Regions from separate parts of the Rhizobium sp. KNZ2-6A genome, predicted to be linked through region 2. Evidence: riboswitches for the same ligand, from Rfam matches in the RefSeq annotation. Region 2 holds a riboswitch; the other holds the start of a gene.
The links. Region 2 has a riboswitch for thiamine pyrophosphate ahead of thiM (hydroxyethylthiazole kinase). Riboswitches for the same ligand answer to the same signal wherever they lie in the genome.

Region 1 (7,841 bases), on a different contig from region 2:
CGATGTGCCGCGATCGAGCCAGACGGTCGCGGTCGAAACCTTCTCCAGGAAACGCCGGTCGTGCGAGATCAAGACGAGCGCGCTGCGGCTCTTCTGCAATTCGCCTTCCAGCCATTCGATGGTCGGCAGGTCGAGATGGTTGGTCGGTTCGTCGAGCAGCAGGATATCCGGTTCCGGCGCCAGGACGCGCGCCAGAGCAGCACGGCGCGCCTCGCCACCCGAGAGGGTCTTCGGATCCTCCTCGCCGGTCAGGCCGAGATGGGACAGGAGGTAGGTGACCCGGTAAGGATCGTCGCCTGGTCCGAGACCGGCTTCGGCATAGGCCGCGACCGTCTTGTAACCGGCGAAATCCGGGGCCTGTTCAAGGTAACGCACGGTCGAAGACGGATGGCGGAACACCTCGCCCGACTGCGCTTCGACGAGGCCGGCCGCGATCTTCAAAAGTGTCGACTTGCCCGAACCATTGCGGCCGACAAGGCAGATCTTGTCGCCCGGCTCCACCTGCAGCGCGGCACCGGCGAGCAATGGCGCGCCGCCAAAGCTCAGGAAGATGTCGTCGAGTTTCAGAATGGGAGGGGCCAAGATCAGACTCCGCTGAGATCATAAGGGCGGGCAAGAACGATCGCTCTGCCGCTGCCGAGCGAAAAGCGCACGTCGCCTTCCGCCACGTTGGAAATGGTGCGCGATGCGCCGAAGGGCAAATGGAAATCGCGCAGGGGATAGCGGGCATTATCGATGAAAAGGCCCTTCAGATCGCTGAAGCCGAGGACTGAGAACAGCGAGCCTGCCGGCAGCGCCAGCGTGAGATCGCCCGGCGGCAGCGGCACCGCCTCCTCGTCACCGGAGGTCAGCAGGACATCGAAGCCTTTCTCGGCCAGGCGGATGCCATAGAGCAGGTGCTGGATGGCATGATCGGACCGCTCGCCACCCATGGCGCCCGCCAGGATCAGCCTCGTGGCACCGCGATCGATCGCTTCCGAGACGGCAATCTCGCCGTCGGTCGCCGCCTTCGCCGCCGGATAGGGCTGCTTGGGCACATTGGGAAATGCAGCTTGCAAATCGGCGGGCGTGGAATCGAAATCCCCGACCCATAGCTCAGGTTCCACCCCAAGCGCGATCGCATGGCGCATTCCGCCATCGGCTGCGATGAAACGGCTGCCGGAAATGGCGGCGCGCAACCGCTCGGTCAGACGGAGTTCGCCGCCGAGCAGTATGGTGAAGGTGGTGGACTGGCTCATGAGGCAAGCCCATAGCGCAAAGTCATGCCCCTAGGGAAGAGCAGCATAGGCAAGAACGGCCGCGACGACGGCTCAGTCGTCCGTTTCCTTGAGACGCGCCTGGAAAACCCGTTCGTAGCCGCTGACATAGCGATCGAACAGCAGCGAGAAGCTCTCGATCTCCTCCGGCGTCCAGTCGGCGAAGATGCTGCCGATGACGGAATATTTCTGCGCCTGGATCTCCAACAGCAATTTCTGCCCGAGCGCGGTCAGGATCACGACGATGCGCCGCGCATCCGCCTGCGATGCCTTGCGCCGTAACACGCCGCGCGTCACCATGTCGGCAACGATGCGGCTCGCCCGCGAGGGATCGATGCGCAGCATCTCGGCAATCGTGCCGACGGTGACTTCGCCTGTCATCTCCGCCCGGCGGACGACATCGAGCACGTCGAGATGCGAAAGCTCGAGCCCCGGCGCAACGCTCTCAATGGCAAGCCTGCCAATCATGCGGCGCCCTGTCAGCAGCCGCATGCGCGTCATCGCATGGCCGATGCGCAGGAGGTTCTCGTCGTCGGTCAGGGTCTGGGCTTCAACTTCACGTGTATTCGTCGCAGATGTCATCTTTCCACCATACCAGAGGCGGACAAGAAATAAAACATGCAAATAGCACTCACCTGTCATTGACATTTATATGCTATTGGCACATATGTATCAGGTATGAAAACCGGGACGTCCCGCGCATTCGATCGACCGCGCAGCGTTTCGGCCAAGCTCGGATTTCTTGCCCCATGGACATGCAGACAACCTTCGCGCCGCTCGTGGCGGATCATAAACGGCGGCTTATACTCTTCCTGTTTCTGATGACGGCCATGTTCATGGCAACACTCGACAACCAGATCGTCTCGACGGCGCTTCCGACGATCGTCGGCGAGTTCGGGCATCTGGAGCGTTTCGGCTGGATCGGATCGGCCTATCTCCTCTCGCTCTCCGCCGTCATGCCCGTTTACGGCAAGCTCGGCGATCTCTTCGGCCGCAAATATGTGATGATGACGGCGATCGCGATCTTCACGATCGGCTCCGCCGTCTGCGGCCTAGCCATCTCGATGGATACGCTGATCGCCGCCCGTGTCCTTCAAGGCTTCGGCGGCGGCGGCATCATGGTCTCGATCTTCGCCGTCAACGCCGATCTTTTCGAGCCGCGCGAGCGTGCGCGCTACCAGAGCTATTCCAGCCTCGTGCTGATGGCGTCGGGCGCCATCGGCCCCGTTCTCGGCGGCACGATGAGCGATCTTTTCGGCTGGCGTTCGATCTTCCTCGTCAACGTGCCGATCGGCTTCATCGTGCTTGCCGGCCTCGCCTTCATGCTGCCCTACCGCAAGCCGGCCCGCCGTCCGAAGATCGATTATGCCGGCGCCATCGTCCTTGCCCTGACGACGACCAGCATTGTGCTTGCTGCCGACGGAAGCGAACTCTTCGGGTCGCTGCTATCGCCGCAATGCCTCGGCATCATTGCCTTCGGCGCGATCTGCGCCATCGCCTGGGTCTTCATCGAGCGCCGCGCACCCGAGCCGATCGTGCCGATGACATTGTTTCGCAATCCGACATTCGGCCTTCTGCTGATCATCTCGATCACCAGCGGCGCCGTTGCCATCGGCATGGTCAATTACTTCGCGCTCTTCCTGCAGACAACGACGGGCCTTTCGCCCTCGATGGCCGGCCTGCTGTTCATTCTGCTGACCGGCGGCATCGTCTGCGGCTCGCTGTCGGCCGGCAGGCTGATTGCGGCCAGAGGGCGCTACAAGCCCTTTGCCATCGCAAGCGCTGCCTGCAGCGCCATCGCATTTGGCTCGCTTGCCGTCCTGCCCGCCGGCACACCCATCGTCTTCATCGGCGGCCTGATGCTGCTGCACGGCATCGGCATCGGTCTTGCGCAGCAAGTGCCCGTCATCGGCGTGCAGAACGCAGCCGCTGCCCGTGACGTCGGCGCGGCGACCGGCGCGGTCACGCTCTCGCGCATGGGCGGCGCCTCGATCGCCATCTCCATTTATGGCGCCATCATCGCCGCCAAGCTCGGCAATGTCGGCGTCTCCATATCAGGCGTATCCGATATCGAGCAACTGACACCGAAGATGATGGCCGCATTGCCCGAGGCGACCCGCGAGGCCGTCGCCAACGCCTATGCGAGCGCCTTCAGCCCGCTGTTCATGACGGCCGCCGGCATCTGCCTCATCGGCCTTCTGACCGCGCTGACGCTGAAGAACGTGCAGCTACCCGGTGCTGTGAAGAAATTCGAAAGCACCGCCGCCGCTCAGGCGGCCGAGTAACAAAAAGGTATATTCTTAAGTAAACCCAATATTCTACTGCCATAGTAACTGCACTACGCAATTAGTTTTTGAGCGTGCCTAAGCAACCTTTCATTCCGTCTGTCTATAAAACCTACGAAATCGTCATCAAAGTCAGCTACATGACAAAATACGCTCGATAAAAGCTCTTCTCTTCCGTCAATTGGAATTAGCTCTTCGAGATAAATAGATGGCAATTTCTTTCCAATTTTCTTATTTTCGGCAGCACTAAGGAAACAGAAATTTGCAAGGCTGTTTACCTGATCCTCCGCTTCATTCTTAAAAGAAGCCTTTGGATAAATATGGTGAAACTCAGATCTATTATACGCCTGAAGGACCGGCTCAAGATCAATTTCCTTACTAGACATAAAACTCCTAGGAATATTATTTGATAACATCAAAACAAAAGTCTTTGTATTTGCTGTGGTTGTCCTAAATACGTTTTTCTTAAAAAACTCAGGAGATATATCAATATCCATGGAATCGATATGCGATTGCATGCCATTTTTTAACGATTTCATTTCCTTAATATCGCGTATTACTGCCTTTCTGGTTTGGCTACTATATCTATTACCCAAACAAGACCTCCAAAACCAACGCTTTAATTTTAGATATGTTTGGTTACTGTATGAAACTTCCTTGCCATCTGGCTCCGCGAAAAATACGGACAGTGGTATAAGCAATGCGGGATATGGAAGATTTTTGAGATTGTAGACACAAAGTTGCGTACGCAAGAAGTCGATAGCTCCCTTAATTCCATTACGAACTCGCGGAAACTCTTCCCTCACAGTTTGACCATTTAGTTCTAGCAAAGTTTCAGCCGACGGCTCATCTTTAAGTATAGCCGCAGTACACCGCAGTATTAGATCTGAATCTTCTCCCACGCCTTCAAAACCAAACTCCTCCAGCTCATCCTTTAATCCCTTAAAACTCTCCAGGAGATCAAAATTCTCATTCCACGTCCACGCAGAAAGAAGTTGGAGCGTATCTAGCTCAACGCCAAGCCTGTTTACTCGTTCAAAGACAATAGCGACCATAGACCTATCTTCGGTTTTTAGGACCTGTACAGGTATTGTTACTTCTTTAAACTTTTCTTGTAATCTATCGACTTGATTAATTTGATCCTCAGTGAGGTGAGAAGTTGCTTCTCGATAGGAGACAGAATCGAACAGTACTCTTAAGGGAAAATATCTCTCGTTATCCACTTCGTTATCTTTAAGAGGATAAAATTGGCTCTCCTGCGCGTTATTGCCGGATTTTAGATCAAAATAAATATCGCTCCATTTATCATCAATCTTAGGCTTCAATTCTGTTTGAAACACCGTAAAAATTGAAGTTAGACGCTGCTGCCCATCCAGCACATAATCTACGGGATAATCTTCCTCGGGATCAGGGAGATCAAATCTACCGAGGCTTCTTTCTACGTTTAGCTTGTTTTTGGTTCGCCAAAACAATAAAGAACCAAACGGATAATTTTTATAGATACTATCCATTAAGTAGGCAACATGATCCATGTCCCATACAAAGCCTCGCTGAAATGCGGGTATTCTTATGCCTCCGCCCTTGACGGAATCTAGTAATTTACGAACAGAATAAGATTGATATTCCATACTGGATCTACCTAAAATTAAGTTAGAGAATCAATTTTCTATCTATAGCAGATAAATTTGTTTTGCGAAGATAGGTTCAAATGGCAAACGTACTTGTCATCCCTTCGTCACAAGGCTAAATCTGCCGACGCTCTAACGGGGTGCCTCATGTCCTTCCGGACATCTGGCTGAGAGGCTTTCATCGGCCAACCCGCGGAACCTGATCCGGCTAACACCGGCGGAGGGATTAGACGCGTGACGAAATCATAGCGCCCTTTTCCCCTTCAAGACGAAACCTAGAGCGTGATGCCGAAAAGCGTAAACGGTTTTCGGGCGACATCATGCTCTAATTATTTGATTTTAGAGCGGATTCAGATTTTAGGTCGATAGACCTAAAATCATCCGGCTCCAGGAGGAGGCGCTGTCGTGCAAAACCGATCGCTATTGTCATTCTTCGCCGGCCTGACCCTTGCCGCCGGCGCAACGTTTTTTGCTGCCCAGACGGCCGAGGCAGCCGACAAGACCCTGACCATCTACACCTATGAGAGCTTCACCGCCGATTGGGGTCCGGGCGCCAAGGTCAAGGCCGCCTTCGAAAAGACCTGCGGCTGCACGGTCAATTATGTCGCCGTCACCGATGGCGTCGCACTTCTGTCCCGCCTGAAGCTGGAGGGCGCCGGCACCAAGGCCGATGTCGCTCTCGGCCTCGACACCAATCTCGTCGACGAGGCCAAGGATACCGGCCTCTTCGATAAAAGCGGCGTCGACACGTCTGCCCTCAAGGTCCCCGGCGATTTCAAGGACGACGTCTTCGTGCCCTACGACTACGGCCATTTCGCCGTGATCTACGACAGCCAGGCGGTCAAGAACCCGCCGAAGAGCATGAAGGATCTGATCGAGGGCGATTCCTCGCAGAAGATCGTCATCGAGGATCCGCGCACCTCGACGCCGGGTCTCGGCCTGCTGCTCTGGGTCAAGTCGATCTATGGCGATAAGGCGGCCGACGCCTGGACGAAGCTCAAGGGCCGCATCCTGACCGTCACCCCCGGCTGGTCGGAAGCCTATGACCTCTTCACCAAGGGCGAAGCGCCGATGGTGCTCTCCTATACGACGTCGCCGGCCTATCACATGATCGAGGACAAGACCGATCGCTATCAGGCGGCCGCCTTCTCGGAAGGACATTATATCCAGATCGAAGTCGCCGGCCTCATCAAGTCCTCGCCGAACAAGGAACTCGCCCGCGACTTCCTGAAGTTCATGATCTCCTCGGGCTTCCAGGACATCATCCCGACAAGCAATTGGATGATGCCGGTCTCCACCACCTCGGAGCCGCTTCCGGATGCCTTCAGCAAGCTCGTCGTGCCGTCGAAGACCTTCCTGATGAGCCCCGATGTCGTCGACAAGAACCGCAAGGCCTGGATCGACGAATGGCTGGCCGCCACCAGCGGCAATTGACGCCCTGAGCATGCTTGCGGCATCCGAACGAAGACGCGCCATTTCCGGCGGGGCGCTCAGCCTCGCCGGCATCATGCTCTTCGTCGGGGTCGCGGTCCTCGTCCTTTTGGCCGCCGGCATCGAATCCGGCGGCGACACCACGCTGGCCGACCCCTATCTGCTGCGCGTCCTACGCTTCACGCTGCTGCAGGCGGTGCTTTCGACGCTGCTCTCCGTAGTGCTCGCCATACCGGTCGCCCGCGCCTTGGCGCGCCAGCCGCGCTTTCCCGGCCGACTGTGGCTGCTCCGACTGATGGCGGTGCCGATGGGCTTGCCGGTGCTGATCGGCGCGCTCGGCCTGCTCGGCATATGGGGGCGGCAGGGGCTGCTCAATCAGGCTCTTGCAGCACTCGGCCTGTCGCAACCCGTTAGCATCTATGGCCTTGCCGGTATCCTGCTGGCGCATGTCTTCTTCAACATGCCGCTCGCCTGCCGGCTGATGCTGGCCGGGCTGGAGCGCGTGCCGGCGGAATATTGGCTTGTGGCCGGCGGGCTCGGCATGCGGCCGGCCTCGGTCTTCCGCTTCATCGAATGGCCTATGCTGCGCGGCCTTATTCCCGGCATTGCCGGCCTGATCTTCATGCTCTGCGCCACCAGCTTCACGCTGGTCCTGATCCTTGGCGGCGGCCCGGCCGCAACGACGCTGGAAGTGGCGATCTATCAGGCGCTCCGCTTCGATTTCGATCCCAGCCGCGCCGTGATGCTGTCGCTGCTGCAGATCGCCGTCACTCTCCTCATCCTCGGCGCCATGACGCTGTTTCGCTCGCCCGACGATCATGGGCTGACCAGCGGCCGCGCGCTCCGCCGCATCGATGGGCAGAAGACGGCTGCCCGATGGATCGACGCTCTTCTGCTTTCAGCTGCTGCGCTCTTTCTCGGCCTGCCGCTCGCTTCGGTCGTCGTGACCGGCCTCGAGGCAAACCTTCCGAAGCTCGCCGGCCAGCCGATCTTTCTGCAAGCGGCCGTCACCAGCCTCGCCATCGCAATCGCCGCCGGCCTTCTGGCCGTCTTGATATCCTTTGCCATCATCCGCGCCCGATCGGTAATATCGGCGGATCGCCGCAAGACCGCCAGCCTGCGCGGCCTGGCGCTCGCCTTGAGCGCAAGCTCGTCCCTTATTCTGCTGGTCCCGCCGATCGTGCTGGCAACCGGCTGGTTTCTGGCGCTGAGACCATTGGGCGATCCCAGCCGCTTCGCCG
Region 2 (7,841 bases):
CACCACCGGATTCTGGAAAAGGTTCGTGCCGATCGTGACGATCCGGCCAAAGCCTGCCTGCGCCATTACCGGTCGAACCGACTGTATCAGGTTCAAGGCGCCCTGCAGCGCGGTTTCCATCTGGATCGCCATCTCGGCCCAGCTCAAGGCGTCCAATTTCGAGCGCGCATCGCCGTTGAAGCTGAAATCGGCCAGTGCATTATGGACGACCGTCGTTGGCGCTCCGAAATGCTCGGTCACCTCGGCAACGAGCCGCTTCGTATCTCCGAGATCGCGGACATCGGCCTGGAACGCTTTCGCATGATTGCCAAGTTGTGCTGCGAGCGCCTCTGCCCGTTCGCGGCTTGCTCGATAGTTGATGGCAACCTTCGCGCCTTCGCGAGCAACGGCTGTAGCGATCGCGGCACCGAGACCGCGCCCGGCGCCGGAAACGATGACGATCTGATCCTTGATCGGCAAGCTCATTTTCTCACTCCTTTTCCGTCTGCCCAGAGCGCATGGAAATGCTGCACGGGGCCGTGGCCGCTGCCGACCGAAAGCTCGCCTGCGGCGGCAACCGCGGCGGCGAGATAGGCTTTGGCGGCTGCGATGGCTTCGGGGAGCGGCGAGCCCTTGGCGATCTCGGCTGCGATGGCGCTGGAAAGCGTGCAACCGGTTCCGTGTGTGTTCTTCGTCGGCAGCCGTTCGGCTTCGAACCAGGTCAGGCGACCGACGCTTGCCAGCACGTCCGGACTTTCTCCACCCTCGAGATGACCGCCCTTGACGAGAGCTGCCGCAGGTCCGAGCGCTGCCAGCGCAAGCGCCTGACGGGCCATGTCTTCGCGGCTTCCTGCCTCCGTGTCATGCAGCAGCGCCGCAGCCTCGGGCAGGTTCGGTGTGATGATTGTCGCCAGCGGCAAGAGCCGCATAGTGAGCACGTCGACGGCGTCGGCGGCAAGCAGGGCGGCGCCACCCTTGGCGATCATGACGGGATCGAGCACGACGAGCACATCGCGATGTCGTGCCAGAATGTCCGCGACGGCATCCGCAATTGCGGCGTTGGCAATCATGCCGATCTTGACGGCATCGACACGGATATCGGCGAAGATCGCCCGGACCTGGTCCGCCACGAAAGAGGGCGGCACCGGATGAACGCCGGTGACGCCTTGTGTGTTCTGCGCCGTCAAGGCGGTCAGGACGGCCATTCCATAAACGCCGCGTGCGGAAAAGGTCTTCAGGTCAGCCTGGATGCCGGCGCCGCCGGATGGGTCGGAGCCGGCGATGGACAGGACGTTGCGAATCACGGGGCGGATCATGGGCGGGCCTCCTTGATGGCGTTCGCGATGACGGCTGTCGCGGCTTGTGGGTTCGGTTGGCCGCAGATGGCCGAGACGACCGCAAGGCCGTCCGCGCCGGACGAGAAAACCTCTCTCGCATGCTCTGCCTTGAGGCCGCCGATCGCGACTGAAGGAACCGGGCAGAGCCCGACGATGCGGGTGAGACCATGGAAGCCGATCGGTTGCTTGTGGTCGGGCTTGGTTGCCGTGGCAAAGACCGGGCCTATCCCAGCATAGTCGACGATCCCAGCATCCATGGCGGAGGCGAGGGCTTCCGTTTCCACCGAGAGGCCGAGGATCATGTTCGGCCCGATCAAGCGGCGCGCTTCGGCGGCATTCATGTCCTCTTGTCCGATATGCAGACCATCGGCACCGATGGCGATGGCAGCCTCGACATTGTCGTTGACGATCAGCCGGGCATTGGTTCCCTGCAGGATCTGTTTGAGAGCCCGGCCCGTCTCGATCATGACTGCGGTCGAGGCATGTTTGTCGCGCAGCTGTACGATCGTGGCGCCGCCGGTAATGGCCGCCCGGGTCGTTTCGATCATGCCAAGGTCGGCACATAGCGTGGGGTCGAGAACGAGGTAGAGCGAGAGATCGAAGTCTTTCATGCTGCCGATATCCTTGCGTCGCGATCCAATATTTCCGGAGTGAGGGCTGCGAGTGCATCGAGGAAGCGCCAGGAGAAGGAGCCTGGGCCTTCGGCTGGCACTCCCGCCTGCGCACCGGCAACGGCAAAGACCGCGAGCGCCGCTACGGTTGCATCGAATGGCTCATCCGGCGTTGCCGCCGCAAAGGCGCCGACGAGGCAGGTGAGCGAGCAGCCGAGGGCCGTTACCTGCGGCATGAATGGCGAACCGCCGGCAATGCGCTTGGCCTTCTGCCCATCCGTCACGAGATCCGTAACGCCGGTGACGGCGACCACGCATCCGTGCTTTTCAGCCAGTTGCCGGGCGGATTCTTCCGCCTGCTCTACGGCGTCGCGGCTATCGACGCCCTGGCCACGGCTGGCGCCGCCGGCAAGCGCGATGATCTCGGATGCATTGCCGCGAATGATCGTCGGCCGCAGCTCCAGCAATTGCCCGATCGCCTTGCGGCGAAACCCGGTCGCATAATGGGCGACCGGATCGAGGACCCAAGGCTTTCCGGCGTCGTTGGCCGACCGAGCCGCCTTCAGCATGCCCGCAAGCCAGCCGGACGAGAGCGTGCCGATATTGATCGTCAGTGCGCCGGAGATCGCGGCAAACTCGCCTGCTTCCTCTTCGGCATGCACCATCGCCGGCGATGCCCCGGCTGCGAGCATCACATTGGCCGCAATATTCATGGCGACGAAATTGGTGATGCATTGCACCAGCGGCGGATTGGCCCGCATGGCATGAAGCAGATTGCCTAGTGTGGTTTGGTCTTGCATATCGCCCTTTTCGGGCGGGCGAGGCGCAAAGGGACGACGTGCTGAACTTCGCGAGGTCCCGAGCGACTCCCTCCGCCAGCATGATCTGGTTCAGGTTCGAAGGGTCCTTCTCAGCCCGCCGGAAAGCGGGCGCCCCTGTCTCTCATCCTCCTACTTTTCGCAGACAAAGACGCCGGTGTCATCAGCAAATCACAAAGGCTTCAGCGACGAATGGGAATTGGAACCGCCTTATTTCCGGGCGAGACATGCATTGAATGCATGGGTGCAGTGATCTCTTAGCTCTGCAAAAGGCTGAGGGTTTCGACTACATATCTCTCATCGAAGCGACGGGAGCGCCAAGCACGGCCGCTCAGCTTCGAAAGCCCAAGGAAAGGGGATCATCATGAACGTAGCACGCTCTTTTAATAACTGGCGCAAGTATCGTCAGACGGTCGCCGAACTGGGCCGTATGTCCACGCGCGAACTGCATGACCTGGGTATCGATCGCGGCGAAATCCGCAATGTTGCCCGAGCAGCCATCGCTCGCTAACGGCCGCAACGGCTCCTTATAAAGCTGCATTATGCCAGCGCCTGTTCTCCAGAGCAGGCGCTTTTGTTTTGTCTGGAAGCTATCGTTCCATGCTTTGATCTGAACCGTAAGCGGATCAACTCAGCCAGCCGCTTTTCGCATAGCGCATAACTGCCCTGCAAATAAATGCCTATGCAGTGAGCAAAACTTGGCTATTATCCTTCTCATCGAAGCGATGCATCTCCTCCCGCATCCCTTCGTTTTTGCAGACGTCCTTCTCCTCCTCCCAGGGACGACTGCGGGAACAGCGGCATTCCTCCTCCCGTCCGCTGTTCGGTTCTTGTAAAAAGCCTGCCGCACCTCCTCCCGCGGCAGGCTTTTTCGTTTCAGACCACATTCAACCGATTTTCGCTTCATCCTCGCTGCCACGCAGCGCGTGTCGAAACGCGATCACTGCCGTTTGTGCCATCTCCGATCCGGGCTTGGTTGAAAACCGACGACCTCCTCTCGCAAAAATGAACGGCCGGCACTATGTGCCACACCTGTAGCGCGCTACATCGAAGACCAACCCCCAACGTGATTCCCCGAGACAGGAGGATGCCCATGACCGGTTCTGCCGAATACACGCCGCCGAAAATCTGGACTTGGAACAAGGCCAATGGCGGCCAGTTCGCCAATATCAACCGTCCGATCGCCGGGCCGACCCATGAAAAGGAATTGTCTGTGGGGCGTCATCCCCTGCAGCTTTATTCGCTCGGTACGCCGAATGGCGTGAAGGTTACCATCATGCTCGAAGAGCTGCTGGCGCTCGGCCACAGCGGCGCGGAATATGATGCCTGGCTGATCAAGATCGGCGAGGGCGACCAGTTCGGCAGCGGTTTCGTCGACGTCAATCCGAATTCGAAGATCCCGGCCTTGCTGGATCGCAGCGGCCCGCAGCCGGTCCGCGTTTTCGAATCGGCTTCTATCCTGATGTATCTCGCCGAAAAGTTCGGTGCCTTCCTGCCGACCGAGCAGCCGGCTCGCGCCGAATGCCTGTCGTGGCTGTTCTGGCAGATGGGCAGCGCGCCCTATCTCGGCGGCGGCTTCGGCCATTTCTTTGCCTATGCCCCGACAAAGATCGAATATGCGATCGATCGCTTCGCCATGGAAGTGAAGCGCCAGCTCGACGTGCTCGACCGTCGTCTTGCCGAAAGCGAATATATCGCCGGCAGCGACTACACCATCGCCGATATTGCGATCTGGCCGTGGTATGGCGGTCTTGCCAAGGGCTGGCAGTACGGCGCTGGCGAATTCCTGCAAGTGCAGGATTACAAGAACGTTCAGCGCTGGGCCGAGCAGGTCTATTCGCGTCCTGCGGTCAAGCGCGGCCGAATGGTCAATCGCATGACGGGCGATCCGTCCGAGCAGCTGCGCGAGCGCCATGAGGCCAGCGACTTCGAGACCAAGACGCAGGACAAGCTCGAACCTGCAAGCTGACAGGCAGTTTTGCTCGTTATTTCTTCGAACCCGCGGTCTCCGGCTCGCGGGTTTTTAATTGGTTTGCAAGCGATGTTCGTGAGGCGGCCAAGTCAGCCTCGCTCCATCTTGTCGGGTCTAATGTCCTGCTGCCGGAGGCGTACCGCCCGGCAGAGAACGCAAGGCGCTCCCGCAATGCGTTTCACCCATGACGCAAGAGGAATGCTTCTCCATGCAGCAAGTTGCTGATGATAATGCCCTGGATAACAATGCCATCGCGGGCCTGTCGTCGCAGCAATCGAATGGGGAGAGAGAGGCGCTTTTAAAGTGCCTGGTTTCGGGCGGTGACGAGCGGCTGGATTGCGATGCCGCCAGCGGCCTCAATATGTATGGCTATGGCCCGGCGCCTCGTCCGGGCGACCTTGCCTTCGGCTCCTCCACGGCGTCGACGATTTCCGCCGGTGCCTTTGCCGAAGTCAAGACCTACCACGCCGGTCTGGTCCGCGAAATGGAAACCGGCTCGGTCGCAGCCATCTATGAGCGTGAAATTGGACGAGTGCGTCAGGATCTATTGCGTCAGCTTGGCCTCAACCAGGTCGCCGGACAACCGCACATTGATGCGATCCTGGCAACCTCGGGCACGGACATCCATCTCTTTGCTGCCTCGCTTCTGGCGCGTGAGGATGATCGCGCCTTGATGACCATCACGCTGATGGGCAACGAGACCGGCAGCGGCGTCATGACCGCTTCGGCCGGCCGGCATTTCATGGGGCGTGTCAGCAGCGACCGCGCGGTTGCCAAAGGCGAGGAGCTGCGGCCCGGCGACGCAACACGCAACGCGACTATCGCCGTCCGGAACAAGGACGGTTCCCTTCGTGCGGATATCGAGGTCGAGGAAGAATTGCGGGGCCTGATCGAACTCGGCCGTGCTGCGGGTTTGAGATGCCTGCTCGTCGTGACCGATGTCTCCAAGACCAGTTTGCTTGCTCCGAGCCTGGAAACCGTGCTGCGCCTTAAGGCGCGTTTCGGCGACGCGCTCGACATCATGATCGATGGCTGCCAGTTCCGCCTGTCGGCGGCAACGATCGGCGCTTACCTCGCGCATGGCTTCATGGTGGCGCTCACGGGCTCGAAATTCCTTGCCGGACCGATTTTCTGCGGCGCGCTTCTATGCCCCCCGCAAATGTCGGAACGCTTCAGGCATCGCCACCTGCCGGCGGCTCTGTCCGATTATTGCGGCAAGGCCGAATGGCCAAAGGGTTGGGCAGCGCGCGAAACGCTATCCGAGCGCGCCAATTTCGGCCTGCTGCTACGCTGGAAGGCGGCTTTGTTCGAATTGCAATCCTTCGTCGCTCTTCCGGAAGAGCAGGTCATTACCGTTCTCTCCGCCTTCGCCGAAGCCGTAACCGCCAGGCTTGCCAACGACCCCGCCTTTGCGTTGCTGGACAGCCGCCCCCTTGATCGGCGCTGCCTGTGGGATGTGCCGTCGGTTCGCCACTGGGATGAAATCCCTTCGATCTTTTCGTTCTATCTGCGCAACGCTGGCGATGCAGATGTCTTAAACGCTGCCAAGACCGCGGCGGTCTACAAGGAGCTGGCCATTGAGGAAGATGGGTTCGCCGCCGTGCGCCTTGGCCAGCCCGTTCGCTGCGCCGATTTCGGCGAGATGCCGGCCAGCGCCCTTCGCATTTGCCTGAGCGCGCCCTTGGTCGTGGGGGCTGCCAAGAGCACCGAAGCGCTTGCAGGCGTTATCGATCAGGCCATGCTGGTGCTCGACCGGACGGCGGAGATCGCGGCACGGCATTCCTCCATGCCCACCGCAAGGCTTGCAAGCGCGTAGAGCATTTCCGCTTTTCTTCGAATCGCAAAAATGCCCTATCTTCTTGTTTTTCTACGCATTCCGGACGGAAAACCGCTGCGCACTTTTCCTGGAAATGCTCTAGAGGTCGGCGAAATCGCCTCTGACGATCCCGTGGCGCTGCAGCTTGTCGTAGAAAGTCTTTCTCGGAATGCCGAGTGCCTCTATCGTCTTCCTGACGTCGCCATTGTTTTGCTGCAGGGTTTCGCGGATGAGGTCTGCCTCGTAGCGCTCGACGCGGGCAGGCAGTGATAGTCCTGCCTCCACCGTCGGCGCGTCACCGGATTTCGGCAGGACGCTTGCCTCCAGCCCAAGCACGAAGCGTTCGGCAAAATGCGAGAGTTCGCGAACATTGCCCGGCCAGTCGTGCTGCTGCAGATGGCGGCGCACCGTGGTCGTAACGGCCGGCACATCGCGCTTGAAGCGGCTGGCGGCGCGTTCGGCGAAATAGCCGAAGAGCAGGGGGATATCGTCGCGCCGCTCCCGCAGCGGCGGGATGGAAAGCGTAACGACATTGAGACGATAATAGAGGTCTTCGCGAAAATCGCCGCGCTGACCCGGGTCGCTGAGATCGACCTTTGCGGCCGCCACAACGCGCAGATCGACGGGGCGGACCTCGTTCGTTCCGAGCGGTGTCACCTCGCGCATTTCCAGCACGCGCAGCATCTGCACCTGGATCGCCGGCGGCATGCTTTCGATCTCGTCGAGAAACAGCGTGCCCGCGCTGGAATGCTCGATGCGGCCGATGCGCTTTTTCTGCGCCCCGGTGAAGGCGCCAGGCTCATGGCCGAAGAGCTCGCTTTCGATCACGGTTTCGGGCAGGGCGCCGCAATTCAGCGCAACGAAATTGCCCTTGGCGCGGCGGCTCCAGCGATGCAGCAGGCTTGCCACGACTTCCTTGCCGCTACCGGTTTCACCCGTCACCAGCACATCGACATCCGTATCGGCGATCTGCCGAAGCGTGTGGCGCAGGCGCTCGATCGCCGGGGTCTGGCCGATCAGCGGAAGATCGCCCTGGGCCTGCTCCGCTGCCTGCCGCAGCGTGCGGTTTTCCAGCACGAGCCGCCGTTTCTCCGCCGCGCGCCGCACGCTCTGCACCAGTCGATCCGTCGCGAAAGGCTTGGCGATGAAATCATAGGCACCATCCTGGATCGCCTGTACCGCCATCGGTATATCGCCATGGCCCGTCATCAGGATAACGGGCAGATCGGCGTCGAACGCTTTGATGCGGGCAAAGAGCTGCTGGCCGTCCATCTGCGGCATGCGGATATCGGAGACGACGACACCGGC

Region 1: linked by a shared signal. The riboswitch ahead of thiB (thiamine ABC transporter substrate binding subunit) and the one ahead of thiM (hydroxyethylthiazole kinase) in region 2 are both predicted to bind thiamine pyrophosphate.

What each region holds. Positions count from the first base shown of each region.
Region 1 is NZ_JBNDIC010000021.1:86,129-93,969, reverse strand. Features, by position in the region: gene ACPYOP_RS16415 (ABC-F family ATP-binding cassette domain-containing protein) at 1-582, opposite strand, end outside; gene ACPYOP_RS16410 (thiamine diphosphokinase) at 585-1,238, opposite strand; gene ACPYOP_RS16405 (MarR family winged helix-turn-helix transcriptional regulator) at 1,311-1,838, opposite strand; gene ACPYOP_RS16400 (MDR family MFS transporter) at 2,006-3,541, shown strand; gene ACPYOP_RS16395 (GmrSD restriction endonuclease domain-containing protein) at 3,595-5,169, opposite strand; TPP riboswitch at 5,296-5,412, shown strand; gene thiB (thiamine ABC transporter substrate binding subunit) at 5,611-6,603, shown strand; gene thiP (thiamine/thiamine pyrophosphate ABC transporter permease ThiP) at 6,614-7,841, shown strand, end outside.
Region 2 is NZ_JBNDIC010000008.1:87,506-95,346, reverse strand. Features, by position in the region: gene ACPYOP_RS08190 (3-oxoacyl-ACP reductase) at 1-465, opposite strand, end outside; gene thiD (bifunctional hydroxymethylpyrimidine kinase/phosphomethylpyrimidine kinase) at 462-1,283, opposite strand; gene thiE (thiamine phosphate synthase) at 1,292-1,927, opposite strand; gene thiM (hydroxyethylthiazole kinase) at 1,924-2,727, opposite strand; TPP riboswitch at 2,778-2,874, opposite strand; gene ACPYOP_RS08170 (DUF1127 domain-containing protein) at 3,110-3,256, shown strand; gene yghU (glutathione-dependent disulfide-bond oxidoreductase) at 3,839-4,714, shown strand; gene ACPYOP_RS08160 (hypothetical protein) at 4,926-6,533, shown strand; gene ACPYOP_RS08155 (sigma-54-dependent transcriptional regulator) at 6,633-7,841, opposite strand, start outside.